DNA from 3 places in the Paraburkholderia sp. WS6 genome. Region 2 is predicted to be linked to each of the others. Evidence: predicted binding sites of a transcription regulator. Region 2 holds the regulator's gene; each other region holds the start of a gene.
What was found. The regulator LexA, encoded in region 2, represses DNA repair genes until DNA is damaged. The targets are predictions, from matches to a motif close to ACTGTATNNNNATACAGT.
Positions count from the first base shown of each region.

Region 1 (8,445 bases), on a different contig from region 2:
CGGCCCAGCAGACTCTCGTCAATATTCAGGCCAAAGGCACCGCGTTTGCGGAACACGGAGACGCTGACTATCTCCAGCAGCAGATTGACTGGTTTGAAACAACTCTTGATAAGCATCAACAGCTATTGGCCCGCATGCGGAACCTTGTGGCAAAAAGACCGACATCGGTAACGATGAAACGGCGGCCAACGCGTCCGGCACTTAAAGATTCCTAATTTCGGCAAGGTCATCGTCTGTCTGGCGCAAAATGAGTTGGAAGCACGCATCGCACACACGCCGATCAGTCGAATAGGCCGAACCAAGCTTTGGAATTTCGATACAGGTCGTTCCCGCGACGAGATCATCGTGGCAGCGATAGCATTCGCTGAGGCGCTTGACGGGGACCCGTTTGGGGCGGCCGTTGGTTCCTCCAATTAGCGAAGGTGTACGCCCTTTAGGAGTCGATTTTGTCATATTCCGCCTTTGCTTTGCGAACACGCCTTACAAGCACTTGCAGCAGATCATCCAGATTATCGAGGACGGAGCGGAATTCCTCCGTTGTGGCCTGTTGCCTCTCTTTGCCGAGGCGCTTCTCCATTTCCTTGTTCACCATCATCAACGCGCAGATGTAGTTGTTCCTCCCAGTGAGCTTCAGGGATTTGTATTTGTAGACCATTTCGTTGCCGGTCTGCTTGAGCTCAACGTGGTTCAGCAATACATTCGCGAGGCGCTTGGCCTGCTCCTGCATCCGTTTCCTGGCCTCTTCCCACTCTCGCTGCGGCTGAACCATGAAGGGTTCGGTGGGTGAATTCTTGCGTAAGGGAGACTGCTGCGCGAGCCGAACCATTTCCTCAGCTTTGCTGTCGTCGAGGCCGAGGAGCTTCAAACGTTCGCGGAGATCGGCCACGATCTGCGTGTCCTCGACTGACGTGAAATCTTCCTCCCACAAAGAATCGACAATTTCTCCATGCACCACGACCTGATCGCCGGCACGGAGCCGCGCGGCACCGTCGAGCACCCCTTGAGGCACTTCCGGTTCGTCGCCCCCAATGACCTTGTCCCAAAAGGCTTGGTCATCGTTCTCGAACTGCTTGAATTCCTTCAGGCGTTCGTCCAGATTCATCCCCAGATGGGTGACTATATGGCCGACATTGTCGGGATGGCTCGGATCGTTCTGCACAACGACCCGCATGATGCGCCCGACAAATTGGATGTATGGAGCCAACGACCGGAACGGGCGGAAAATCGCTGCAACGCTCAACTTGGGGTGATCGAATCCCTCGCCCAGCATCTGCACCTGGATGATGCAATCGAGCGACCCGTTGCGTAGAGCCGCAAGAATGGCGGCCTGCTCATCCTCCGTCTGCTTGCTATGGATAACGTCAGCGTTGAAGCCGCGCTCTTGATATAGCGAACGGATTTCTCGCGCGTGGTTAATGGAGCATGCAACAGCGATGAGTTGGTGCTGCGTCCCGCTTTGCCGAAGCTCCTCAAGCTTCTGCAGACTGCTATCGACGATGTGTTTGTTGCAAAGCCTGGCGAGCGCCACGCCGCGGCTGAACCATTCTTCCTCCTTGAGCTTCAGCACTTCTTCCAAGGTGTACGTTCGGCCGCCGGCATCCGAAAAACCGAGCTCAATGGTCGAGGGAGCGACGTAGCTTGCCTTTAGGCGCTTGATATAGCCTTTCAGAGTAGCGTTTCGGAACGGATACCGAAACACCAGTTCGCCATCGAGTTCCTGGCGATCGCTTCTAAATGGGGTCGCCGTGAGCAGGATGACCTTTGCGTTTGGAAAGCGCTCTATGACTTTCTGCCAACTAGCCGCCGCACTGTGGTGCGCTTCGTCCACGATGATCATGTCGAAAAAGTCATCGGGAAATTGAGTCAACCACTTATCAACGTTGGTTGCGAGCTGATGGACATTCGTGATGACGATGTGGGACTTTGTCGCGATCGAAATGTTGCCGCTATCAAGCGTGCAGGCCATCGGCCCAGACAACATCTGGTCAGCGCTCAACACGCCCGCTTTCCGCCAAAAGCATTTCTGGCGGTTGGTGACGTCCATCGCTTCGTAAAGCCCGTCCTTGATGGTGAGATTGGGCGCGATAACAATGACTCTGCCTGCGGAGAGTCCAAATGGCAGCAGAGACGCTAGGCCGGTCTTGCCGCATCCGACTGGAATTTGAAGGATCGCCTTATTCTTTCCGGCCCGGAAGAACTCATAGGTGCGCAAATAGCCCTCGCGTTGCGGGTCGCGGAGGTGGTCGTTTCCGTCGATTGTGAAATCAGCGTCAAGGAAGAACGACTGCAGGGGCCGAGCGGTGCGCACCCACTGATCGAGCCCGATTTTCTCAAAGATCCATTTCTTGCCGATCTTCCGCGCCGGGATGCGGCCCTCGCGCGCCATCGCATACAGCGCGGTCTTACCCATTCCCAAGTAGGTCGCAGTCTCTTCAAGAGAGAGCCATCCGTCGTATTCTGTCATGTCAGTCACCATTTGATTCATAACGATAGTAAACGACAGATAGAAAGGCAAGAAAAATCAGTATCGGCTGCTATCCTGTGTCTGCTTGGGAATGCTTTTAAGGAAACGTCGATGCGAGCGGCACTTGCTGAGGCGCTCCAAAGTGCGCCTCGCGGTGGCAGTTCGGGCAAGTGACGATTGCATTTTCCACACTGTCATCTAGGAACAGCTACTCCTGCCGTACTCGCGTCATCGTGAGTTCGGATAAGAGGCACACGAGTCCGCCATGGATGGCGTGCTGGCTGGGCAGGCCCTCGACCGGGTCGCCGACGGGGCGACGAAAAGCCCCCGTCCGCAGCCTCCTGACTTCCCCTTTTACATTTTCGCGGGATAAGCGCTACACTAGACACTGTATATCCATACAGTGCTATTGCCCCATGAGCGCTCTGCCGCGTCACCCCGAAGACATCCACCCCGCCTTGTGGCGCGCGTCGCAGCTGGCCGCCGGCTTCGACCGGGTGGTGTCGTGCGGTCACACTGCGCTGGCCGCCGAACTGGCGGGCGGCGGCTGGCCCGCCGGTGCGCTTACAGAGCTGCTCGTGCCGCAGCCGGGCTGCGGTGAACTGCGTCTGCTGCAGCCAGCACTGGCGACCGTCGGATCCCGCCCGTTGCTCCTGCTGCAGCCGCCGCATCGGCTACAACCCGCCGGACTGGCGTGGCTGGGCGTTCCCGCAGGACAGGCCTGCGTGTTGCGCGCACCACGCACGGCTGATGCGCTGTGGGCCGCCGAGCAGATCCTGCGTGCCGGTACCTGCGGCGCCCTGCTCTTCTGGCAGGCCGAAGTGCGGCAGGAAGCGCTCCGGCGCCTGCATCTGGCCGCGCAGGCTTCGGACACCCTGCTGTTCCTGTTTCGCCCGCTCGCGGCCGCCCAGGCGACGTCGCCGGCGCCGCTGCGGCTTGCGCTGCGCGCGACGAAAGGCGGCATTGAAGTGACGTTCGTCAAGCGCCGCGGACCACAGCGCGACGAACCCGTTTTTGTTCCTCTCGTACCTTCACCTGCCCTGTTGAGCCGATATGCAACTCTGGATCGGCGTACATCTGCCGCACCTCGCCCTCGAGTCGTTTCTCCCGCGCTGGTCGACGCCACGCAATGAGGCCGGGTTTGTCGTGCTGGAGAAGGACCGCGTTGTCGCGCTCGACCGCGCGGCGCATTCCGCCGGGATCGTGGCCGGCATGCGCCGCGGTGGCGTGCTGACGCTCGCGCCCGACGCGGTTATCCGGGAGCGTGATCTCACCCGTGAAGCAGAGCTTGTTCGCGGCGTGGCGTTCGCCCTGCTGCAGTTCACCCCCCACGTGGTGCTGGCTGAAGAAGCCGTCGTACTTGCCGACGTATCGGCGAGCCTGCGGCTCTTTGGCGGTATTCGCCCGCTGCGCCGACTTGCGCGCGAAACGGTGATCGCGTTCGGCGTAACGGCAACGCTTGCTGTTGCGCCAACAGGGCAGGCCGCGTGGCTCTTCGCCCGGTCCTCGGGTGGCATTGCCCTCACGTTGCGATCCGTCGACCGCGCACTGCATCGCGTGCCGTTACCTGCCGTGCCGCCAGCGCGCCCCTACGCCGAATGGTTCGACGGCCTGGGATGCGAAACGGTGGATGACGTCCGGCGCCTGCCCCGCGCAGGCCTCAAGAAACGCTGCGGCACGGCGCTGCTGGATGCGCTCGATCGCGCGACGGGCGCGGCACCGGAAGTGTATGAATGGCTCGAGATGCCTCCCGCCTTCAGTGCGCGGCTCGAACTGCCCGACCGGATCGAGCACGCAGAGGCCGTGCTGTTCGCGGCGCGGCGCCTGATCCTGCAGATGACCGGCTGGCTGTCGGCCCGACAGCATGCAATCGCGCGGCTTGTGCTTGAGCTCGAGCACGAGCGCGGCCGCGCGGCGGTGCCGCCGACAGCAATCGAAGTTGCCCTTGCGGAACCGACGTCGCGCGAGGACCACCTCGTGCGTCTTCTGAAAGAACGGCTGGGCCGCGTCGAACTGGCCGCGCCGGTCATCGCCGTTCGTCTCGACGCGAAGGACGTGCGCGAAGCGGACGCACCCAGCGAATCGCTGTTTCCTGAGCCTGGCGGGTCGCCACAGGATCATGCGCGCCTGATGGAACTGCTCGTCGCCCGGCTCGGCGCCCAGAATGTCACTCGGGCGGCGCCCGTCGCCGACCACCGCCCCGAGGTCGCCGCGCGCTGGATACCCATCGGTGAGACCGTCAGGTCCCTGCCGCCATCGTCCAGCCTTCCGCGGCCGACGTGGCTGCTCGACAGTCCCGTGCAGCTCATCATGCGCGGCCACCGTCCGTTCTACGGCACCCCGCTGCGTATGGTGTCGCCGGCCGAACGTATCGAGGGCGGCTGGCAGGACGGACACCTGGTGACGCGGGATTACTTTGTCGCCGAATCCGGCGATGCGGTGCACTACTGGGTGTTCCGTGAACGCACGGGCGCGCGCGACGATCGCGAGCCGCGCTGGTTCCTGCACGGCCTGTTCGGGTGATCGTCCATGGCGCCGACCTACGGCGCACTGCCCGACTATGCGGAGCTTCAGTGCGCGTCCAACTTCTCCTTTCTGCACGGCGCATCCCACGCCGAAGATCTCGCTGCACGTGCAGCGCAACTGGGCTATGCCGCACTGGCCATCACGGATGAATGCTCGCTGGCCGGCGTTGTGCGTGCCCACGTCGAGGCGAAGAAGGCCGGTCTGCCGTTCATCGTCGGGTCACACTTCCATCTGACCAACGCCGACGGCACGCCTGCCCTGTCATTCACCGCGCTGGCGATGACACGCGAAGGCTACGGCAACCTGTCCGAGCTGATCACGCTCGGCCGCATGCGCGCACACAAAGGCAGCTACCGGATTGCCCCCCTGGATCTCGCGCACCCCGAGAAGCCCTTCGGGCACCTGCGGGGACTGCCGGACTGCATCGCGATCCTGTCACCGGACTACCCGGCCGACGAAGAGAGGCTGGATACGCAGATCGAGTGGTTCGCCCAGACCTTCGGCGATCGCGCGTGGGTTGCACTGACATTGCACGCGCGTGCAATGGATGACATCCACCGAGGTACCGTCGAACACGTCGCTGCGCGCCACGGCATTCCCGTTGCGGCGACCGGCGCACCTGTCATGCATGTGCGCTCGCGCAAACCGCTGCAGGATGTCCTCACTGCGATCCGGATTGGCAAACCGGTCGCCGAGTGCGGCTATGATCTCGCGCCCAACGCAGAGCAGCATCTGCGATCACGCCTGCGACTCGCCAACCTGTACCCGCAGCGCATGCTTGAGGAGACGCTGCGGATCGCGCACCTGTGCACGTTTTCGCTCGACGAGCTGCGCTATGAGTATCCCGACGAGCTGGTGCCGGTCGGCCATACGCCGACAAGCTACCTGCGGCAGGAAACCTACATTGGCGCGCATCGCCGCTGGCCGGAAGGCGTCCCCCATCAGGTGCAACTGCAGATCGAACACGAACTCGCGCTGATCGGGGATCTGCGCTACGAGCCGTACTTTCTGACGGTCTACGACATCGTCCGGTTCGCGCGCAGCGAGGGCATCCTTTGCCAGGGGCGCGGGTCGGCGGCCAACTCGGCCGTGTGCTTCGCCCTGGGTGTGACCGAAGTGGATCCCGCGCGCTCCACGATGCTGTTCGAGCGGTTCATCTCGAAAGAGCGCGGCGAGCCGCCTGATATCGATGTGGACTTCGAGCATCAGCGCCGCGAGGAAGTCGTGCAGTACATCTATCGCAAGTACGGGCGCGATCGCGCAGCATTGACGGCTGCGGTGACAACTTACCGCCCGCGCAGCGCGCTGCGCGAATCGGGCAAGGCGCTCGGTGTGGATCCGGCGATCGTTGTTCGCGTCGCGAAGGCCCATCAGTGGTTCGATTCGAGCGGCGATCTGCTGAACCGTTTCGCCGAAGCCGGGCTCGATCCCGCGTCGCCGCTGATCGTGCAGTGGGCGACATTCGCCGCACTGCTGGTGGGTTTTCCGCGACATCTATCGCAGCACAGCGGCGGCTTCGTGATCAGCCGCGGCAAGCTGTCGAGGCTGGTGCCGATCGAGAACGCTGCGATGGCCGACCGCTCGATCATCCAGTGGGACAAGGACGATATCGAGGCGCTTGGCCTGCTGAAGATCGACGTGCTCGCACTCGGCATGCTGTCAGCCATCCGCCGCGCCCTCGACATCATTTCAGAAAAGCGCGGCGAGCCGTTCGAGCTGCAGGACATTCCTGCCGAAGATCCCGACACCTACGGGATGATCTGTCGCGCCGATACCGTTGGCGTATTCCAGATCGAGTCGCGCGCGCAGATGAGCATGCTGCCCCGCCTGCAGCCGCGCAGCTTCTACGATCTCGTGATCGAGGTGGCAATCGTGCGCCCGGGCCCGGTGCAAGGCGGCATGGTGCATCCCTACCTGCGCCGGCGGCAGGGACTGGAGCCCGTCACCTATCCGAGCCCGCAGATGGAGCAGGCGCTTTCGCGCACGCTCGGCGTGCCGATCTTTCAGGAACAGGTGATGCAGGTCGCGATGCTCGCGGCCGGATTCACCGCCGGCGAGGCCGACCAGCTGCGGCGCGCGATGGCCGCATGGCGCCGCAAGGGTGGACTCGACGCCTACTACGATCGCATCGTGAACGGGATGCTCGAGCGCGGCTACGACCGCGAGTTTGCCGAAGCCATCTTTGCGCAGATCCAGGGGTTCGGCGAGTACGGCTTTCCGGAAAGTCACGCGGCAAGCTTCGCGCTGCTGGTCTACGCGAGTGCATGGCTGAAGCAGCATGAACCGGTCGCGTTTCTCGTCGCAATGCTCAACAGCCAGCCGATGGGTTTCTATTCGCCGTCACAGCTCGTGCAGGATGCCAGGCGCCATGGTGTGAAAGTGCTGCCCGTCGACGTGACGCTCAGCAACTGGGATTCGACGGTCAAGGGCGACTCGACGCGCGCGCCGGTGCGCCTCGGCATGTCGCTGGTGCGCGGCCTGAAGGAAGAAGCCGCCGCGCGCATCGAGCTCGCGCGCGCGGTCCGATCGTTCGCCGACGTATCAGACCTCGCGCGACGCGCGCAGCTCGATCGCAAGGATCTGCAGGCGCTCGCGGCGGCCGACGCACTTCGCCCGCTCGCCGGCGACCGGCGCGCGGCACTCTGGCAGGCGGTGGCTGCGGTACCCGACCGGGATCTGCTGCGCGGGGCCACCAATGACGACGCGACGCCGGTCCTCGCGCCGATGACAGAAGGCCAGCAGATCGTCAGTGATTACCGGACCCTGGGCCTGACGCTCGGCCGGCACCCGCTGGAACTGCTGCGCCCTCGCCTGCTCGCCCAGCGATGGCTGCCGGCGTCGACACTGGCGGGCTTCCGGAACGGACAGCTCGCGCGTGCCTGCGGCATCGTGACGGTCCGGCAACGCCCCGGCACGGCGAAGGGGGTGATGTTCATCACCCTGGAAGATGAGACCGGGCAGGTCAACGTCATCATCTGGCCGTCCCTGCTGGAAAAGCAGCGGCGCGAAGCGCTCGGCGCGTCACTTCTTGCCGTGTACGGCGTCTGGCAGCGCGAGGGTGAGGTTCGTCATCTCGTCGCGCACCGGCTGGTTGACGCGTCCCATCTGCTCGGCTCGCTCATCACGTCGACGCGAAACTTCCATTAGGAACCGGCGTACCATATTGACGCCCAATCCTTCAAGGAGAGTGACCATGTGCTATTCAGCCCAGATCCAGGCGGACTACCGCAAGTACGTCCGGATGTTTGGCGCACACATGAGCATTCGCGAGTTCGCACAGCTGTACTGGGAACGCGCCGAGGGCAGCAACATCAAGATTCCAAAGGCGATGGACGCCGCGTTCTCAGTGCCCCAGACCGACGAGGAACGTCGGATCAGGGAGGCGATCGACCGGTTCAACGGCGATCAGGCAACCAGGCTGGAGCAGGAACTGTTCAAGCAGCGCGCGCGACTCG
Region 1 covers NZ_JALQCK010000062.1:312-8,756, forward strand. The annotation lists gene M0D64_RS41275 (hypothetical protein) at 1-215, shown strand, start outside; gene M0D64_RS41280 (DEAD/DEAH box helicase) at 434-2,464, opposite strand; gene imuA (translesion DNA synthesis-associated protein ImuA) at 2,881-3,597, shown strand; gene M0D64_RS41290 (DNA polymerase Y family protein) at 3,518-4,987, shown strand; gene M0D64_RS41295 (error-prone DNA polymerase) at 4,994-8,137, shown strand; gene M0D64_RS41300 (SOS response-associated peptidase family protein) at 8,184-8,445, shown strand, end outside.
Region 1: the regulator LexA is predicted to act here: its motif matches at 2,852-2,869, upstream of imuA (translesion DNA synthesis-associated protein ImuA).

Region 2 (10,460 bases):
GGGGTGGCGTGGTGCTGTTCCCGTTGTTACCTGTAGCAGGGTGCGCTGGTTCCTGTGCAGGAGCCGTTGCGGCCGGCGGATTGTCGGTGCCAGCCGGAACAGGAGGGCGCTCGCCCGGGTTGCCGCGCGGTGGCATGCCGTTCAGCAATGCCGCGACGCCGTCGGGTGTTGCATAAGCGTCGACCAGCGGGCCGATCAAGGCCACGCCGATCATCGCGCCAATCGCCGCGAACGGATTGCCGTTGCCTTGCACGTCGAGCCGACGCGTCAACAAGCCGGTGACTTGCTGCTTCAGGCTCTCGCGCAACGCGGGAAAGTCGACGTATTCATTGACGGTTTGCGCATCACGCGCATCCGCTGCGCGTTTGAGCTTATTCAGCGCCATGTAAGGCGACGCGTAACTGAACCCCAACGCGGCAATCACCACAATCACAATCAAGGTGACGATCAGTGGCCGGGCGGCATTGCGTTTCGTGCGTGTTGAAACTGCCATTGAGTGGGACTCTCCATCAGGTGTGATCTAACGTGGACCGCGGCCACGCAAAAACGATCCCAGGCGATGCGATATCCGAAAAGGCGCGGGCGGGTGAACGACCGTACGCCGGGTTTCGCGCGTAGTAAAGCCGCAATGGAATGCGGTGCACGCGCAGTGCGGTTTATGACTCGAACACCGCGCCGTGCACGTTGGCCTCATCTGCGATGCAACGATCGATCATGCGGCACACCGCGTCTACCGTGCCGACCATGATCAGCCGCGACGGCCCGTGATACACGCGCACCGGTGCGCGGCGCGCGGGTTCAGCCGTATTCAGCCCCGAGTTCAACGACACGCGAGCAAAAGCCGGCAACGAGGACGGCAAGCCCGGTACGCCGACGGGTGCATCAAACAGCGATGGAGTACTGGCGGAGGACGCCTCGATCAGCGAACACGGCACCAGCTTGCGCAGATGACGCAAACGACCAAACTGGCGAAAAGGCAGCAGGCGGGCAAGGCGTTCCATGAGTCTCTCCAGGCGATTCAACGTTGGGGCAGCTTTGGGTTGGCTAACACGTGGGCAGTTAGAACTCGCCCGGGCGGATCAGCCCGACGGCGATGCCCTCGAGCGCAAACTCCGCGCTGCCGGTTTCAACGAAGATGTTGTCGTAATCGGGGTTCTCGGCGATCAGCTCGATGCCGTTCGGCCGGCGCTTCAGGCGCTTGACCGTCACATCGTCGCCAAGCCGCGCGATGATGATCTGGCCATCTTTAGCTTCGCTTTTCTTCTGCACCGCGAGCAGGTCGCCGTCGAAGATGCCCGCGTCGCGCATGGACAGCCCACGCACCTTCAGCAGGTAGTCCGGCTTGCTCGAGAACAGCGCCGGGTCGCACGCATAGTGCTGCGAGATATGTTCCTGCGCGAGGATCGGGCTACCCGCGGCAACCCGGCCGATCAGCGGCAACGACAGTTGCATGATGCTGGCGTGCGGCAGCGTGAACTGGTACGGCGAATCTTCCGATCCGCCCAGCAGGCGAATACCACGCGATGCGCCGGCCGCCAGTTCGATCACGCCCTTGCGGGCGAGGGCGCGCAGATGTTCTTCTGCCGAGTTGGCCGAGCTGAAACCCAGCTCGGCGGCGATCTCCGCGCGGGTGGGCGGAAAGCCGGTGCGTTCGATGGCCCGGCGGATCAGATCGAAAACCTGCTGCTGTCGTGCGGTGAGTTTGGTCATGGCGCCACTGTATGTATGAACAGGTGCCTGTATTTTTATACAGTATTCCGCGCAATTCAAGCTTTACTTTAAGTTCGTGTCCTGGGGTGGCGTTCCAGCGTCGTAAATGGACGCTTCAACACCCGTTTTCGTGCCGCAACGCCTTATCCGGCCGTCATTACCACTTTTGCGTATTAAAGAATGAAGAAACATTATTTTTAATGATGAAAGCTCTTCGATAGACTGCCCTTCGAGTTGGCGCTCATGTGCACGTGACCGCGACGTAGAACAACACCACACGCTGTTTCAGCGGACCACAACGCGGAGAAAGTTGGCATGAACCATCAAGGCACGGGGCTGGCAGGCAAGACCAGAAAACTTATCGCGGCGCTCGCATTCGGCGCAGTCGGTACGATCGCCGCGGTCGGCGTCACGGCGCAGGCACATGCAGCCGACACGACGCTGCTGAACGTGTCGTACGACCCGACCCGCGAGCTGTACCAGGATGTCAACCAGGCATTCGGCAAGGAATGGAAGGCGAAAACGGGCGAGACGATCACCTTCAAGCAGTCGCACGGCGGCTCGGGTGCGCAAGCCCGCTCGGTGCTGGACGGTTTGCAGGCGGACGTCGTGACGCTGGCGCTTGCCTATGACATCGACGCGCTGGCTAACAAAGGTTTGCTCGACAAGGGCTGGCAAAAGCGTTTGCCGGACAACGCCTCGCCGTACACGTCGACGATCGTGTTTCTGGTGCGCAAGGGCAACCCGAAGCACATCAAGGATTGGGACGATCTGATCAAGCCGGGTGTGTCGATCGTCACGCCGAATCCGAAGACCTCGGGTGGCGCGCGCTGGAACTACCTGGCCGCGTGGGCCTATGCTGAACATCAGCCGGGTGGCAACGACCAGAAGGCGAAGGAGTTCGTCGGCAAGCTCTATAAGAATGCCGGCGTGCTGGATTCGGGCGCGCGTGGCGCGACCACCAGCTTCGTGCAACGCGGTATCGGCGACGTGCTGATTGCGTGGGAAAACGAAGCGTTCCTGTCGCTGAAGGAGTTCGGTCCGGACAAGTTTGAAATCGTGGTGCCGTCGGTGAGCATTCTGGCTGAACCGCCGGTTGCGGTGGTGGACAAGGTGGTCGACAAGCACGGCACGCGCAAAGTGGCGGAAGCGTATCTGAACTTCCTGTACAGCGAGGAAGGTCAGGAAATCGCGGCGAAGAACTTCTACCGTCCGCGTTCGAACAAGGTGCCGGCCGAGCTGACCTCGAAATTTCCGAAGCTGAAGTTGTACACGGTGGACGATTCGTTCGGCGGCTGGGCGAACGCGCAGAAGACCCACTTTGCCGACGGCGGCGTGTTCGATTCGATCTACTCGCCGCAGTAACGGGTAGTCAGCCAGACGAGATGCGCAGTTAGACGCCGCAGTTGAACGCGTAGTCACACTTCGCCAGAAAGCGTGCCGGCGAGGCGCGCTTTTTGGCCAGCCAGGCGGCCGAAAAAAGAGCCGCCGGCCTCAACCCTGAAAGAGTACTGAGCATGACGACGTTGACCTTCCGAAAACCGAGCGCCTTGCCCGGTTTTGGCCTGACACTCGGCATCACGGTGGCTTATCTGAGCCTCGTGGTGCTGATTCCACTTGCGGCGACCTTTCTCAAGACCGCGACGCTCGACTGGCCTCAGTTCGTGCGCGCGGTGAGCTCGCCGCGCGTGCTCGCGTCGTATCGCCTGACGTTTTTCTCTGCGCTCGGTGGCGCGCTGATCAACGCGGTGTTTGGCTTTCTGGTTGCGTGGGTGCTGGTGCGTTATACCTTCCCGTTCAAGCGTATCGTCGACGCGGTGGTCGATCTGCCGTTTGCTTTGCCGACCTCTGTGGCCGGTATATCGCTTGCGGCGGTGTATGCGGGCAACGGCTGGATCGGACAGTTTCTCGAGCCGCTCGGCATCAAGATCGCTTTCACGCCGGCCGGCGTGCTGATCGCGCTGACCTTTATCGGTTTGCCGTTCGTCGTACGAACCGTGCAGCCGGTGCTCGAAGAGTTCGAGCGCGAACAGGAAGAGGCGGCTGCGTGCCTCGGCGCGTCGCGTTGGCTGACGTTTCGGCGCGTGGTGCTGCCTGCGGTGTTCCCGGCCTTGCTCACGGGTTTCGCGCTGGCGTTCGCGCGGGCGCTCGGCGAATACGGCTCGGTGATTTTCATCGCCGGTAACGTGCCGATGAAATCGGAAATCACGTCGCTGCTGATCATTACCAAGCTCGAACAATACGATTACGCCGGCGCCACCGCGATTGCGGTCGTAATGCTGGTGGTGTCGTTCCTGATGCTGTTGTTGATCAATACGCTGCAGTGGTATCTGCAGCGCCGGACGGGACGTGGCGGCGCGGGCCCGGCGCCTGCCGCAGCGAGTGTGGCGGCGATCGGTGTCGGTGTCGGCGGAGGTGTGCAATGAGCCGCAACTCCCTGAATAGCGCGGATGCCACGACTGTTGCCGTGGCGCCGCGCGCGCCGCTCAATATCGCACGCCGGCCCGATCCGGTTACCGAACCACCCGTCGTGCGCTGGATTCTGACGGGCATCGCGTTGCTGTTTCTCGCGTTGTTTCTCGTCGTGCCGCTCGTCGCCGTGTTCTATCAGGCCTTGAGCAAGGGCATCGGCTTCTATCTGGAATCGCTGGCCGATCCGGATGCGTTGTCGGCCATCAAGCTCACCGTGATCACGGCCGCGATCGCTGTGCCGCTGAATCTTGTGTTCGGCCTCGCGGCGTCATGGTGTATCGCCAAGTTCGAGTTCCGTGGCAAGGCATTGCTGACCACGTTGATCGATCTGCCGTTCTCGGTTTCGCCGGTGATCTCCGGTTTGATCTACGTGCTGATGTTCGGCGCGCAGGGCTGGTTCGGCCCGTGGCTGCAGGACCATAACGTGCAGATCATCTTCGCGGTGCCGGGCATCGTGCTGGCGACGATCTTCGTCACATTCCCGTTCGTCGCGCGTGAATTGATTCCGCTGATGCAGGCGCAAGGCAACGACGAAGAAGAGGCCGCGCATGTACTCGGCGCATCGGGCTGGCAGATCTTTCGGCGCGTCACGCTGCCGAACGTGAAATGGGGTCTGCTGTACGGCGTGATCCTGTGTAACGCGCGGGCGATGGGTGAGTTCGGCGCGGTGTCGGTGGTGTCCGGCCACATTCGCGGCCAGACCGACACGATGCCGCTGCACGTCGAAATTCTCTATAACGAATACAACTTCTCGGCGGCGTTTGCCGTGGCGTCGGTGCTGGCCTTGCTCGCACTCGTAACGCTCGGCCTGAAGCTGCTCGCCGAGCGCCATATGTCGGCGGAACTGTCGGCTGCGCGTGATGTGCCGGCGTATGCAGGGCCGGTCACGCCGCCGTCCGCGTCACAATCCGTCAATGCAACGCATGCACCGCATCAACACGCGCTCAAGCAAGGAGAGCTGTAATGGGTATCACCGTTCGTAACCTGCAAAAGCGCTTCGGCGATTTCGTCGCGCTCGACAACGTTTCGCTCGATTTTCCGCCGGGCGAGCTGGTTGCGCTGCTCGGGCCGTCGGGTTGTGGCAAGACCACCTTGCTGCGTGTGATTGCGGGCCTCGAATACGCGGATGCCGGCCAGGTCGTGCTGCAAGGCCAGGACGTGGCGACGGTCGGCGCGCGCGAGCGTGAAGTCGGCTTCGTGTTCCAGCATTACGCGCTGTTCCGTCATATGACGGTGTTCGAGAACGTGGCGTTCGGCTTGCGTGTGAAACCCCGCAAGGAGCGGCCTTCGGAAGCGGTGATTCGCGAGAAGGTGCATGAACTGCTGAAGCTCGTGCAACTCGACTGGCTCGCGCAACGTTACCCGTCGGAATTGTCGGGTGGTCAGCGCCAGCGGATTGCGTTGGCGCGTGCGCTCGCTGTCGAACCGAAGGTCCTGCTGCTCGACGAGCCGTTTGGCGCGCTTGATGCGAAGGTGCGCAAGGAATTGCGTAGCTGGCTGCGTCGTTTGCATGACGATCTGCATATCTCGACGATCTTTGTCACGCACGATCAGGAAGAAGCGCTTGAAGTGGCAGACCGTATTGTCGTGTTGAATCGTGGGCATGTGGAGCAGGTGGGCAGTCCGCAGGACGTGTACGACCATCCGCAAACCTCGTTCGTCTACGAGTTTCTCGGCGCGGCGAACCGTCTGCATGGCAACGTGGATGCGAGCGGCTTCGTGGTCGACGGCGCGGCGTTGCCGGTCGCGATCACGGCCGGTTTCAGCGGACCGGCGTTCGCCTATGTACGTCCGCACGATCTGCAGTTGTATCCGCAAGCATCCGGCCATCGCGAAGGCATTGTGGTCGACGTGCGGCGCGTGGTGACGCTCGGCGGCTCGGTGCGTGTGGAACTGGCGGGCCGCGAAGGCAATGTGCTCGAGGCTGAACTCGATCGCGAATCGTGGCGCGATCTGCAACTGTCGATCGGCGACGGCGTGACGGCTGTGCCGCGCGCGCTGCGCGTATTTCCGGCGCAATAGGCGGCGCCACGAGCAGCAACACAGGCAGCGCAACAACACTCGGCGTTTCAATCAAACTCTAATAACTCAACTCTGGCTCAACCGGAGACATACAGATGAACTTTCAGCAATTGCGCTTTGTGCGCGAGGCCGTGCGTCAGAACATGAATCTGACTGAGGTGGCGAACGTGTTGTACACGTCGCAGTCGGGCGTATCGAAGCAGATCAAGGATCTGGAAGACGAACTCGGCGTCGATATTTTCATCCGGCGCGGCAAGCGTCTGACGGGCCTCACCGAGCCGGGCAAGGCGGTGCATCAGTTGATCGAGCGGATGTTGCTCGATGCGGAGAATCTGCGCCGCGTCGCGCGTCAGTATGCCGATCAGGACAGCGGCCACCTCGTCGTGGCGACGACTCACACGCAGGCGCGTTACGCGCTGCCGAAGGTGATTCGGCAATTTACCGAGGTGTTCCCGAAGGTGCATCTGGCGTTGCGCCAGGGCAGCCCGCAACAGATTGCGCAGATGATCATCAACGGCGAAGCGGACATCGGCATTTCGACGGAAGCGCTCGACCGCTTTCCCGATATCGTCACGTTCCCGTGCTATTCGTGGCATCACGTCGTGGTGGTGCCGAAGGGGCATCCGCTGGTTGGCCGCGAGAATCTGACGCTCGACGAGATTGCCGAATTCCCGATCGTCACGTACGACCAGGACTTCACGGGCCGCTCGCACATCGACCAGGCGTTCGCGAAAGCGGGTGCGTTGCCCGACGTCGTGTTGACCGCCATCGATGCCGACGTGATCAAGACTTACGTCGAACTCGGCATGGGTATCGGCGTGGTTGCCGCGATGGCCTACGATCCGAAGCGCGACACGGAACTGGTCGCGCTGGATACGCAGCATCTGTTCGAAGCGAGCACGACGCGGGTTGGCTTGCGCAAGGGCGCGTTCCTGCGCGCGTATGCGTACCGGCTGATCGAAATGTTCGCGCCGCAGTTGAATGAAGCGGAAATCGCCGCACAGTTGCGCGAAGCGGTTTGAGGGATGCGCCGGATCGTCACGGTTCGGCGCAGGGCACGAACGGCGCCGCGTGAATTCATGGCGCCGCCAGTGCGAACTTCATGCGGGTTGCGGCTGGCCTTGATGTAAGGGCTGCGCAAACTCGTGGCGCAAAGAGCGCGCCGGCCTCATCCAGCTCCGAAACGAACGGGTATCCGTTTTTTCACGCATGGCGGCGCGTGGCGCATCGCTTACAATCGCCGCCATGAACACTTTGACTTCTTCCTCCACCACGCCTTCAGACGAAGGCGCCACGCCGCTGCTGCCACGCATCGCCGTGCTGGCGACCGGCGGCACGATCGCCGGCGCGGCCGCGGACGCGACCAACACATCGGGCTATCAGGCCGGTGTGGTCGGCGTCGAGCAGTTGCTGGCCGTGGTGCCGGCCTTGTCCACGGTGGCGCGCATCGCGCCCGAGCAGATTGCCAGCGTCGACAGTAAAGACATGGAAATGTCGCTGTGGACCACGCTCGCACAACGCATCAACACGCTGCTCGCCGACGATGACGTCGACGGCGTGGTGGTCACACATGGCACCGATACGCTCGAAGAAACCGCCTATCTGCTGCATCTGACGATCAAGTCGGATAAGCCGGTCGTGCTGACCGCCGCCATGCGCCCGGCGTCGGCGCTGTCCGCCGATGGTCCGCTGAATCTGCTGAACGCCGTGACGGTCGCGGCGCACGTGGGTTCGCGCGGGCAGGGCGTGCTGGTGGCGTTCAACAACAAGATCCACAGCGCACGCGACGTGATCAAGACGAGCACGTATGCGGTCGATGCCTTCCAGTCTCCGGATATCGGCGCGCTCGGCTGGGTGCAGGACGGTCGCGTCGAATTCCAGCGCAGCGCGGTGCGTCCGCATACGCTCGCGACCGAATTCGTGATCGGCGCGAAGTGGCCGCATGTGGAGATCGTCGCGAGTTACGCGGGCGTCTCGCGTATTGCTGTGGACGCATTGGTCGCCGCTGGTGTGCGCGGTATCGTCGTGGCGGGCACGGGTAACGGCTCGATTCACGCTTCGGTGCAGCAGGCGCTGGCCGATGCCGCTTCGCAAGGCGTCGTGGTGGTGCGTGCGTCGCGCGTGGGTTCAGGGCATGTGATGCGCAACGGCGCGGCCGCCGACGATGCACTCGGTTTCGTCAGCGCAGGTTCGCTGAATCCGTACAAGGCGCGCGTGCTGCTGATGCTGGCATTGGCCGCGGGCGGCACAGGGCCGGTTGCGTTGCAGAAGACTTTCGATACGTACTGATTGATTGAGCGCGGGCGGCCCGGTTCAAAGTCAGAACTGTGTCCCGCACATGAAGCTTGAATGACAACGCGGCGCCCAGGTCATCGACCCGAGCGCCGCGTTGTCGTTTCAGCTTGAGGTTTATCGCTGTCGCCGGAAACAGGCGACGCCGGCAAGCAGTTAGCCCGCCAGATCCGGAGGCAGCTTCCCGCCGTTCGCCGCCAGCGCTTGCATCACCTGTTTGTGCAGCCAGATGTTCATGCTCGCCGAATCGTTCGTGTCGCCGCTGTACTTCAGTTCCTGTGCGAGTTGCTTGCGATGCTCGAGGCTGCTGTCGACGCCGAGCGCTTTCAGCGTGTCGACGATCGACGTGCGCCAGTTCAACGTTTGCCCGCTCTCACTCACGAACTGGTCCATGACGACAGCGACGTCGACGTCAGTCAGCGGCGGCGGTGCCGGTGCAGCGTCCGGTGCGGCAGCTTGTGCCGCTGCCGGATCCGGTGTCGGCTCAACCGCAGGCGCAGGCTGGTCGGGCTTCGCTTTGCCGAAGAGCTTGTTTACGATGTCACCAAAGATACTCATGCTGAATCCTTTGCAGAGGGGTTACCGGCGCAAGCACATTCCGCTCACGGGTTGAACTCTGGTTGCGAATCGGCCGAATGAAACAGAGCACATGTGCTGCAATGATCGGCAAGCCACACGTGAACGCTGATACGCCAGCAACCAGACTCAACGAGTGTAGGAGAAAAGCGTGGAGGGATGTGTCAAAAAAGGTCGTGCTGCGGGCGCGGAGTTGCAAGCAAATGCAAGCAGACTTGCGAGCACACCTGCAAGGAGAGGTGCGGGCAGGCGGCGTGCATGATGCAGCCGCTGCGAGAGATTGGCGGAAAACGCATAAATTTGAAATCCGACAGCCGGACACCCGACGACGACGTCTGACCGACCAAGGCTTCCCCGGCGCCGCCGGGTGCCGCTGCGGACCCCACTTGCCGCTCTCAGCCCAGAGCGGCACGATTTGCCCGTTCCGCCATGCATGCCGCACGACGAACCGGGCGCCCCACCTGCGGTCGCCACGACGGTCACGTTGAAATCGCAACCGTCACTGCAACCTTGTTGTTGCTTAAGCTGCCTTGGCTTCGCTACCCGGCGCTTGCGCGACTTCGTAGTTCGCCATGATTTCGAGCGCGCGCACCATTGCTGAGTGATCCCATGCCTTGCCGCCATTCGCTGCGCATACGCTGAACAGTTGCTGCGCGCTTGCCGTATGCGGCAGGGCGATACCCAGCTTGCGTGCGCCGTCGAGTGCGAGGTTCAGATCCTTCTGGTGCAATTCGATGCGGAAGCCCGGATCGAACTTACGCTTGGTCATACGCTCGCCATGCACTTCGAGAATGCGCGACGAAGCGAAGCCGCCCATCAATGCCTTGCGCACACGTTCCGGATCGGCGCCCGAGCGCGACGCGAACAGCAGCGCTTCAGCAACCGCTTCGATGTTCAGCGCGACGATGATCTGGTTCGCGACCTTGCAGGTTTGACCCGCGCCGTTGTCGCCGATCAGCGAGATGTTCTTGCCCATCAGTTCGAACAGCGGCTTGGCCAGCGCGAACGCTTTTTCCGGACCGCCGACCATGATCGTCAACGACGCTTCGCGCGCACCGACTTCGCCGCCCGAGACCGGTGCATCCAGGTAGTCGACGCCGAGGGCGTTGATCTTCTTCGCAAAGGCTTGCGTGTCGAGCGGCGAGATCGAGCTCATGTCGATCACGAGCTTGCCCTGCGTGAGGCCGGCGGCGACGCCGTCGTCCGCGAACAGCACGTTGGCGACGTCAGGCGTGTCCGGCACCATGATGATGACGATGTCGGCGGCTTGTGCGACTGCGGTCGAATTGGCGACCACGGTGGTCGTCTTGCTCAGATCTTCCGGCACCGGATAAGCGCCATTCACGAACAGCGAATGACCGCCCTTGATGAGGTTGCGCGCCATGTGC
Region 2 covers NZ_JALQCK010000063.1:25,184-35,643, reverse strand. The annotation lists gene M0D64_RS41645 (DUF2939 domain-containing protein) at 1-493, opposite strand, end outside; gene M0D64_RS41640 (hypothetical protein) at 657-1,001, opposite strand; gene lexA (transcriptional repressor LexA) at 1,060-1,710, opposite strand; gene M0D64_RS41630 (sulfate ABC transporter substrate-binding protein) at 2,026-3,075, shown strand; gene cysT (sulfate ABC transporter permease subunit CysT) at 3,228-4,136, shown strand; gene cysW (sulfate ABC transporter permease subunit CysW) at 4,133-5,146, shown strand; gene M0D64_RS41615 (sulfate/molybdate ABC transporter ATP-binding protein) at 5,146-6,204, shown strand; gene M0D64_RS41610 (CysB family HTH-type transcriptional regulator) at 6,300-7,226, shown strand; gene M0D64_RS41605 (asparaginase) at 7,450-8,493, shown strand; gene M0D64_RS41600 (DUF3597 domain-containing protein) at 8,653-9,054, opposite strand; gene M0D64_RS41595 (2-hydroxy-3-oxopropionate reductase) at 9,593-10,460, opposite strand, start outside.

Region 3 (10,460 bases), on a different contig from region 2:
TGATCGCGCGACAGATTGCGGGTGTCGATATAACTGTGCTGGCTGACCGCAATCGCCGTAATCGCGGCCCAGAAAGCTTGCTCCGTATGCAGCCAACGGCCGATCACGAAAGCAAGGCTGCCGCCGGCCACCGCCTGCGCGGCCATCACACTGCCTTCGGCCAGCCGGTCGCCCAGCGGCAGCGCCTTGAGAAAAGCAAACAGCGAATTGGCGGCGTTCGTCCGCGCTTCACGTCTTGATTCGTCGGGAGCGGTCATTGGATGGGGAGGAGCTTGTCGCAGCACGACGGATTCGTATTCTAGCGAGGTCGACGGCGGGGCGTCGTGTCGAGCAACTGTACGATCGCGGCACCGCCGCGTAGTCCGGGCGCATGCCTGCCGGCCGCGCGTATTTTTCAGCGCGATTCCGGCGTGCTGGTTTCCTAAAACGGGACAGCGGCGAAGATACCGCGCTTAGTCCGCTACGTTATTCCGCTACGACTTTCAGATGGTTCCTCACGCTCGAGACGCCATCGATGCCTTTCACGACTTCTCCTGCTGCGGCCTTGTCGTCAGCCGACGGCACCGAGCCCGTGAGCCACACCACCCCCTTGCGGGTCTTCACATGGATGTGGGTCGATTTGACGTTCTTCGCGCTGAGCAGTTCGGCCTTGGCCTTGGTGGTGATGGTGCCGTCGTCGACGTGCTGGCCGATGGTTTCGGATGCGGCCGACGGGGCCGAGCCGCTGGTTTGCGCCGTAGCGTTCAGTGCGAATGCGACGCAAGCGATGCTGCCTGCGGTCTTCAGAAATTGAATGGTCTTCATGGTTTCTCCTTCGGGTGTTGATAAATAGTGTTAACCCGCAAGCTGTGTGCCTGGTACACCGCACGAATGCCCGAGGTCGGGAGAAGCCGTTGCTGCGCATGCGTTTAGGCTGAGGAATAGAGGGGCGGCCACGTGTGGCGTGCTGTCCAATGGTCCGTAAGGCCCGCGACCGGAAATTGCCGGGTTCTTGTAAAAAGGGCGCTCGCCCACTGCGCAATCGGCGGGCCTGAAAAGGCAAAACTCAGAAAAAACAGGGTGTTGGGCGAGCTGGTATGACAGTTGCTGTAATGAGGTGAGATACCTTTTCTCAGCTATTAACGGGACCTCACTACAATGCCGTCAATTGAACTACGCGCAAGGCAGTCCCTCGCACTCACGCCGCGTCTGCAGCAATCGGTGCGCCTGTTGCAGTTGTCGTCTCTGGAGTTCCAGCAGGAGTTGCGCACCGCACTCGACACCAATCCCTTCCTCGAGTACGACTCGACAGACACGGAAGACGTCGCGCTTGCCACCACAGCGCCAGGCGATGATGCCGGCGCGACACCCGCCACGGACACGGTCGCCGCGGCCGAACCCGAATCGTCACCGGTTGACAACAGCAGCGGCGACACGATGGAAAGCGCAGGGCAGGACGACATACCCGGCGACTTTTCGGGCGACTACAGCAGCCGCAGTTCGACGCGCCAGAACGGTGACTCCGACAGTAGCGATCCTGCGGAATGGGCGCGCTCCCAACCGACCTTGCGCGAGCAGTTGCACGACTCGCTGCGTCTGTATCGACTCGACGACCGTGATCGTGCGGTGGCCCGCTTCATCATCGAGGCGCTCGACGACGATGGCTATCTGCGTCAGGAACTCTCCGAGCTCGCCGATAGCGTCGACCTCGAACCCGAACTGACGGAAGAAGAATTGCTGGTGGCGCTGCGCCTCGTGCAATCGCTCGATCGTCCCGGTCTCGGCGCGCGCTCGCTGTCCGAGTGTCTGTCGCTGCAGGTCAACGCCTTGCCCGCCGACACGCCGGGACGCGATGTGGCGCGGCAAATCGTCGACCATCATCTGGAACGTCTCGCGCGCCGCGAACAGGCTGAACTGCAAAAGCAGATCGGCTGCAGCGCCGAGGAACTGCGGGTGGCCTGCGCGCTGGTGCGCAAGCTCGATCCGAAGCCGGGCAACAACTACGGCCGTACCGAAGACAACTACGTGGTGCCGGACGTGATCGTGCGTCAGGTGCGCAACAAATGGGCGGTGACGATCAACCCGGCCGTGCAGCCGCGCGCCCGCATCCATCGCATGTACGCCGAACTGTTCGCGCAGTCGGCCGGTGCAAGCCGCTCGCCGCTCGCGCAGCAATTGCAGGAAGCGCGCTGGTTGATCCGCAATGCGCAGCAGCGCTTCGATACGATTCAACGCGTGGCCGAATGCATCGTCGCGCATCAACGAGCCTTCTTCCAGTACGGTGAAATCGCGCTCAGGCCGATGGTGCTGCGCGATGTGGCCGAGGAGCTCGGTCTGCACGAGTCCACCATCTCGCGTGCGACCGGCAACAAATATATGGCCACGCCGCGCGGCATTTTCGAGTTCAAGCACTTCTTCCCGCGTGAACTCGGCACGGAAAGCGGCGGCACCTGTTCGGCCGCGGCCGTCCGTGCGCTGCTCAAGGAAATGATCGCCGCGGAGAACACGCACGATCCGCTGTCGGATGTGACACTCGCCAGGATGCTCGCGGATCAGGGCGTGCTGGTGGCGCGGCGCACCGTGGCGAAATATCGTCACTTGATGAAAGTGCCGCCGGCGGAATTGCGCCGCCAGGTTTAAACGCATTGCCCTTTGGGGCCAGGGCTTCAGCGAAGCGCCACACGAGACTCAGTACTCGCGTGGCGCTTTTTCGTATCTGGACGTTTCGCACGCGCCCCATTACATTGGCGGCTCAAGTCGAAACGGGGTGTGTTCCATGAAGTATTCGAATCTGGTTGAGCGTTTGCAGGGCAGGCGTACGTCGGCGTGGGAAATCCATCGTGTCGCTCAACAGGCGCTCGCCAATGGCGAAGACGTGATCGTGCTGAGCGTCGGCGACCCCGACTTTGCGACCCCCGCGCCGATCGTCGGGCGCGCCATTGAAGCATTGCGTGGCGGCGATACGCATTACAGCGCCGTGTCCGGGCGTGAGCCGGTGCGCGCGGCGATTGCCGAAGACCATGCGCGCACCACCGGTTGCGCCGTGAGCGCGGCCAACGTGATCCTGACGGCGGGGGCGCAGAACGGCGTGTTCGCGACTTCGCTGTGTCTGCTGGAAGCGGGTGACGAAGTGATCGTCCCCGAGCCGATGTACCTCACATACGAAGCCTGCGTGCGCGCCGCGGGCGCCACGCTCGTGCCGGTGCCGGTCGATCCGGCTCGGGCGTTTCACCTCGACTGCGACGCGCTCGAAGCGGCCGTCACGCCGCGCACCCAGGCCATTTTCTTCGCGACCCCCTGTAACCCGACCGGCGTGGTGATGCCGCGCGCCGATCTGGAACGCATCGCGCAGATCGCGTGCGAGCACGATCTGTGGGTGCTCTCCGATGAGGTCTATGCGGATCTCACGTTCGAGCGCGAGCACGTGAGCATCGCCGCATTGCCGGGCATGGCGGAACGCACGGTGACGCTCGGCAGTCTTTCGAAATCGCATGCAATGGCGGGTTGGCGTGTGGGCTGGGCGATCGGGCCTGCCACGCTGATCGAGCATATGGGGCGGCTCGCGCTGGCGATGTTGTATGGCTTGCCCGGCTTCATCCAGCAGGCTGCATTGACGGCCCTGCAGAACAAGGCGCCGATCGTCGCCGAGATGCGCGAGATTTACCGGCGTCGCCGCGACGTCGTGTTCGAGCGCTTGCACCGCGTGCCGGGCCTGCGTTGCCTGTTGCCCGAAGCCGGCATGTTCATGATGGTCGACGTCAGCGGCACGGGCCTCGATACGGTCGATTTCACCTGGCAACTGTTTCGCGCACAAGGCGTGTCGCTGCTTGACGCCAGCGCCTTCGGCGAGACCGCGAATGGCTTCGTGCGGCTGGGTTTCGTGGTCGACGAGGCAAGCCTGATCGACGCGTGCGAACGGATTGCTGCGTTCGTCGGCGGATTGCCGGTGCGTATGAAGGCGTAGGCTGTGAACAGGGAAAGCCGCCCAAGCCGCGAACGTCAGACGAAGTCCTCGTGGCGCCGCGATAGCGGAGCGGCTTTCTTAAGTATTTCGTATTACTTTCGTTTTCCCCAAGGAAACGATGCGGCTTGGGAGGGACGCGCGTTAGAGCCCGTTTTCGATTGACGGCTTCGATGCTTGCGTCAAGAATCAGTCGCCTGATTCGTCTTAAGCTGGACAATCGGGACATCGACGCCTATCGACTCGCAGCCGGATACCCCATGGCCATTCGCTTCTACCTCTCGTTGCGCCGATCACTGATGGCAGGATCCATGGCGGCCGCGCTGGTGGCGATGGCGCTGGTTCTTGCCATCGTCGCCACGTTCAGTCAGATGTGCGCGGCGGCCGAACTGGACGACTCAGCCACTGCGGCAGCCGACACGGAATCAGCCACCGCGCCGGCTAGCTCGGTAAGCGTGCCCGGCGCGCCTGGCGCTCAGGCAGAGACTGCCGGCCAGACCGTCGATGCGAACGGCCAGCCAGTCAAGGAGCCGCGCGCAAATCCATCTCGTACCGGCCATCCGCCACGGGTTTCCGCGGCCGCTCAGAACGATACGCAGGACAACCCGCCGCACGCTGTCAAACCCGAGACCTCGCCGATCCCTGTACCGCCGGAAAGCGCTGCCGTGACGCAGCATTCGATCCGGCTCGGCGGCCGCAAGATCGACTACACCGCGACGGCGGGCAACCTGCTGCTGCGTGACAAAACCGGGCAGGCCAATGCGAGCGTCTTCTATACCGCCTACACCGTCGCGACCAAGGCGCCCTCGACACGTCCCGTCACGTTCCTTTTCAACGGCGGACCGGGTGCGGGCAGCGTGTTCCTGCTGATCGGCTCGTTCGGACCGAAGCGGGTGCGCACGGCGAGTCCCGCGAGCACGCCGCCCGCGCCGTATGTGCTGGACGACAACCCCGATAGCCTGCTCGATACCACCGATCTGGTCTTTATCGATGCCGTCGGCGCAGGCCTGTCGAGGGTTGTCGGCCATGGCACGGGGAAGGACTTCTGGGGTGTCGACAAGGACCTTGACGCGTTCTCGCAATTCATCGACCGCTATCTGACGGTGAACCAGCGCTGGAATTCGCCGAAGTACCTGCTCGGCGAATCGTATGGCACCGCGCGCGCCGCGATGCTCGCGTATCAACTGGGGCAAAACAATATCGCGTTGAATGGCGTGATCCTGATGTCGTCGGTGCTCGATTCCTCGGCGTTTTCACCCGGCTTCGATTTCAAGAGCGAGAGCTACTTGCCGAGCTTCGCGGCCATCGCGTGGTACCACGACAAGATCGTGCCAAAGCCGGCCAGTCTGCCGGCCTTCCTCGACGAGGCCCGCGCGTTCGCCCGCGGGCCTTATGCGCAAGCGCTCGCGCAGGGCGACGCGTTGCCCGACGCGCAGCGCGACGAAATCGCCGCACGCGTCGCGCAGTTCACCGGGCTCGACGTCGATTACGTGAAGCGAAGCCGCCTGCGTCTCTATCCCTCGCGTTTTCGCAATCAATTGCTGCGCGATCAATCGCGCAGCATTGGCCGTTTCGATGCACGCTTTAAAGGACTCGAGTACGACGGCGTGTCCGAGCGTCCCGATTACGACGCATCGGTGAGCAGTGTGGCGAGCGCTTTCGACGCCGCGCTTCATCAGCATTTTGCGGAGGACCTGCACTTCACGCCTGCCGACCGCTATCGCGTCTTCAACGACGACGCGTTGACGCAGTGGGACTGGAAACACCGTGAGTGGTGGGGGGAACACTTGTCCGTGCCGTATGCGGCGGGCGATCTCGCCGAAGCGATGCGGCAGAATCCGCACCTGCGCGTGATGTCGCTGAACGGCTATTTCGACCTCGCCACGCCGTTCTATGCGACCGAGTACGCGCTCGCGCATCTGGGCATCGATGCGCCGCTGCGCGCCAACGTGCGCATCGCCTACTACCCAACCGGGCACATGATCTATCTCGACGATGCCGCGTTGCATGCGCTCAAGCGGGACCTGGCGAGCTTCTACGCGGCGGGCGCGGGCTAGGCTGGCACGTGGGTGGCGGCACCGCAAGGAGTCTAGCCCCTTGCCGCATTGTCAGCCGTCTCTCCCACGGATTTTGATATCATCACTGTATAAACATACAGGTTTCATGAAAACCCCGTGGCGACAGATGCTCCGTCAGACCTCCGTTCTGATGTCCCCTATTACCTGCTGAACTTCGAGCGTGCGCTGGCGTGGCTCGCCGAGCGTTACGACGATCTGCTGGACGCGCACGAACACGGCTTCCTGCGCGATTTCGCCGCCTTGCCGCAGCCCTCGCGCGCGTTGCTGGTTCGCATGCTGATGCGCAAGGGCACGTTGTTCCGCTCCAGCCGTCTTTCTTACGACGAGATTGGTTGTCCTTTGCAGGCGGTTGCGCCCCTGGCAGTGCTGGGTTGGGTCGACACTGAACCGGGCCTGACGCTCGACGATCTGTTCGCGCTCACCACGCGCCCGGAGTTGCTGCTGATCTTTGCGGACGCCATCGCGTTGATTCCTGGCGCGAAAGGCTTGCGCAAACCCGATCTGCTGGAAACGCTGCGGCCGTTTTACGAAGGCGAAGGCGAGGGCGAGGGCGAATGTGACGGACGAGGCACCGCCGCGCATCCGTTGTCCACATGGCACGGCCAGACCACCGACCGCGTCTTCCACGTCGCCATCGCGCCCCTTTGCGAGCGTCTGCGCCTGATGTTCTTCGGCAATTTGCAGCAGGACTGGTCGGAGTTCGTGCTTGCCGATCTCGGCGTGTTCCAGTACGAGAAGGTTGCATTCGCGCCGTCGTCGCGCGCATTCCAGCAACGCGCGGACGTCGACGTCTATCTTGCGTTACATGCGTGCCGCGAAGCGCTCGAATGGCTGCCCACGGGTGACGCGGAGTCAGAGGCGATCGACGAACTCGTCGCCGCAATTGCCGCCATCGAAACCTCGAATCCCTGGCTCGAAACGCGTCGCGCGAAACTGCTGTTTCGTATCGGCCAACATTGCGAGCGTCAGCAGAACTGGGCCGCCGCGCTCGCGGTCTATGAGCGTTGCGCATGGCCCGGCGCGCGCCATCGGCGCTTGCGTGTGCTGGAACGCAGCGAGCGATTCGACGAAGCCTTCGCCCTCGCTTCGCAAGCCGCGGCCAAACCTGAAAGCGAAGAGGAGGCGCAGCGCGTCGAGCGCATGTTGCCGCGTTTGCAGCGCAAGCGCGGCGAGCGGGTGGCGCGTGTGCCTGCCGCCCGGCCGGTCGAGCGCAGCACACTGGTGCTGCCGAGGCCGGACGCGTCGCAACCGGTCGAATACGTTGCACGCGACCATTTGACTTGCGACGCGGCGCCGGTTCATTACGTCGAAAACGCGCTGATCAACTCGCTGTTTGGCTTGCTGTGCTGGGAACCGGTGTTCGCGGCGCTGCCCGGCGCGTTTTTCCATCCATTCCGGCGCGGGCCGGCCGATCTGCATGCGCCGGATTTTCATGCGCGCCGCGCCGCGCAATTCGCCGCGTGTCTTGCGCAACTCGACAGCAGTGCCTATCGCGAGACGATTCTGCGGCATCTGCAAAGCAAGGCGGGTCTGCAATCGCCGTTCGTATTCTGGGGCTTGCTGACGCCGGAACTGGTCGAATTGGCGCTCGACTGCCTGCCTGCCGCGCATCTGAAACTATGGTTCGAGCGTTTGCTGCGTGATATCCGCGGCAACCGCTCGGGCCTGCCGGACCTGATTCGGTTCTGGCCGGCCGAGCGCCGTTATGAGTTGATCGAAGTAAAGGGGCCCGGCGACCGCTTGCAGGACAACCAGATCCGCTGGCTCGCGTACTGCGCGCAGCACGGCATGCCGGTGCGCGTGCTCGACGTGCGATGGGCCGATGAAGAGATCGTCGCGTCGGAAGTCGTGACGGAGATCACCCCATGACCTACGTGGTCGCCGTCCGGGCGATGTGCGAATTCACCGCGCGGCGCGGCGATCTGGATCTGCGCTTCACACCCGCGCCCACCTCGCTGGAAGGCATGGCCGGCCATGTGACGGTCGCCGGGCGGCGCGCGAGCGGCTATGAGGCCGAAGTCACGCTGACCGGCACGCATCGCGGTTTGATCGTGCGTGGCCGCGCCGATGGTTACGATCCCGTGTCGAACCGGCTGGAAGAGATCAAGACCCATCGTGGCGCGCTCGAACGGATGCCCGCCAATCACCGCACGCTGCATTGGGCGCAGGCGCTGGTGTACGGGCACCTGTTGTGCCAGGCCCGCGGGCTCGCTGGGTTGACGGTCGCGCTGGTGTACTTCGATGTCGGCAGTCAGAAGGAAACCTTGCTGACCGAAACACACACGGCGCGTGAGCTGGAGATTTTCTTCGTCGCGCAATGCGAGCGCTTTCTCGATTGGGCCGTGCAGGAAGAGGTCCATCGCGCCGCGCGCAATGCCGCGCTCGGTGCGTTGCAGTTTCCGCATGGTCAGTTCCGCAGTGGTCAACGCGAGCTGGCGGTGTCGGTGTATCGCGCTGCGCGTGACGGCAAGCCCTTGATGGCGCAGGCGCCGACCGGCATCGGCAAAACACTGGCGACGATTTTTCCGCTGCTCAAGGCGTGTGCGTCGGATCAGATCGACCGCGTGTTCTTCCTGACCGCGAAGACGCCGGGCCGCGCGCTTGCCCTCGATGCGATCGAAACGCTCCATCGAAGCGCCGAGTTGACTTCTGGGCGCTTGCCGCTGAGGACCCTGGAATTGGTCGCACGCGACAAGGCCTGCGAGCATCCCGACAAGGCTTGCAACGGCGAGTCCTGTCCGCTTGCACGCGGCTTCTACGACCGGCTCGACGCGGCCCGCAGCGCGGCGTTGGCCGGCCCGCGGCTCGACCGGGTGTCGGTGCGCGAAGCGGCGCTCCAGCACGACGTCTGCCCGTACTATCTCGCGCAGGAACTGGCGCGCTGGTCCGACGTGGTGGTCGGCGACTACAACTACTACTACGACAGCAGCGCGATGTTGTACGCGCTCACGCAGATCAATCAGTGGCGCGTCGGCGTGCTGGTCGACGAGGCGCACAACCTGCTCGAGCGGGCACGGCGCATGTACAGCGCGTCGCTCGATCAGGCGGCGTTCCGGCTCGCCCGCAAAACCGCGCCTGCGACATTGAAGAAGCCGCTTGAGCGGCTTCAGCGCGAGTGGAACGCCGTCAAGCGCGCCCAGACCGACGCGTATCAGGTCTACCCCGACGTCCCCGGTAAACTGCTTTCGGCCGCACAGAATCTGATCGGCGCGGTGACGGATCAACTCGCCGAAGCACCGCTTTCGATCGACGAAGCATCGCTGCGATTTTTCTTCGACGCCATGCACTTCGTCGCGCTGGCGGAGCAATTCGGCGAGCATTCGATTTTCGACATCACGCTCACCGCGGATCGCTACGCGCCGCGCGACAAAAGCAGCAGCACGCTGTGCGTGCGCAACGTGATCCCGGCGCCGTTTCTTGCGGGGCGTTACGCGGCCGCGCGCACCACAGTGATGTTTTCAGGCACGCTCAATCCGCATCATTTCTATCGCGACACGCTGGGTCTGCCGGAGCAGACGAACTGGCTGGACGTTGAAGGACCGTTTCGCGCCGAGCAGTTGCAGGTGCGGGTGGCCGGCAACGTATCCACGCGCTGGCGAGACCGCGAACGCTCGCTCGTACCCATCGTCGATCTGATCGCAAAGCAGTATGCAGCGCAGCCGGGCAATTATCTCGGGTTCCTGAGCAGCTTCGAGTATCTGCAACAGGTGATGGGGTTGATGCGCTCGCGTCATCCCGAACTGCCGGTATGGGCACAGGAACAGGGCATGGACGAGGCGGCGCGCGACGCGTTCCTTGCGCGCTTTCGCACCATGAACCAGGGCGTCGGCTTCGCGGTGCTAGGGGGCGCGTTCTCCGAGGGTATCGATCTGGTCGGGCAGCAACTGATTGGCGCCTTCATCGCGACGCTCGGCCTGCCGCAGATGAACGACGTCAACGAGCAGATGCGCCGCACGATGGAGGCGAAGTTCGGCAACGGCTACGACTACATGTATCTGTATCCGGGCTTGCAGAAGGTCGTGCAGGCCGCTGGCCGCGTGATTCGCACGGAGCAGGATCAGGGTGTGGTGCATCTGATCGATGACCGGTATCGGCGGCCGGAAGTGCGGCGCTTGTTGCCGCGCTGGTGGCAGGTGCAATAAGCCAATGCAATAAGCCGCTGCAATAAGCGCCTCGTCGCTGGCTCGCAAGCCCATCTCTTTACCTCTCAGGTAATCGACCTGCCTACACCCGCCAGGCAAAGTGGCAGCACGGCCCAACGATTCCGACCCAAGGTAAGGAGGCTTCCATGAACGCGACCGCACCGTATCTCACCGACGATCCCAACACCATCCGCACCGCCGACCACGCGCGCCTTTTCTACCGCGATTGGGGGCAAGGCGCGCCGCTCGTGTTTCTGTCCGGCTGGACGCTGAATTCCGACATGTGGTCCTATCAGATGG
Region 3 covers NZ_JALQCK010000012.1:154,437-164,896, reverse strand. The annotation lists gene M0D64_RS17060 (aromatic acid exporter family protein) at 1-257, opposite strand, end outside; gene M0D64_RS17055 (BON domain-containing protein) at 466-804, opposite strand; gene M0D64_RS17050 (RNA polymerase factor sigma-54) at 1,138-2,619, shown strand; gene M0D64_RS17045 (pyridoxal phosphate-dependent aminotransferase) at 2,756-3,943, shown strand; gene M0D64_RS17040 (S10 family peptidase) at 4,201-5,997, shown strand; gene M0D64_RS17035 (VRR-NUC domain-containing protein) at 6,115-7,887, shown strand; gene M0D64_RS17030 (ATP-dependent DNA helicase) at 7,884-10,160, shown strand; gene M0D64_RS17025 (alpha/beta fold hydrolase) at 10,307-10,460, shown strand, end outside.
Region 3: the regulator LexA is predicted to act here: its motif matches at 6,082-6,099, upstream of M0D64_RS17035 (VRR-NUC domain-containing protein).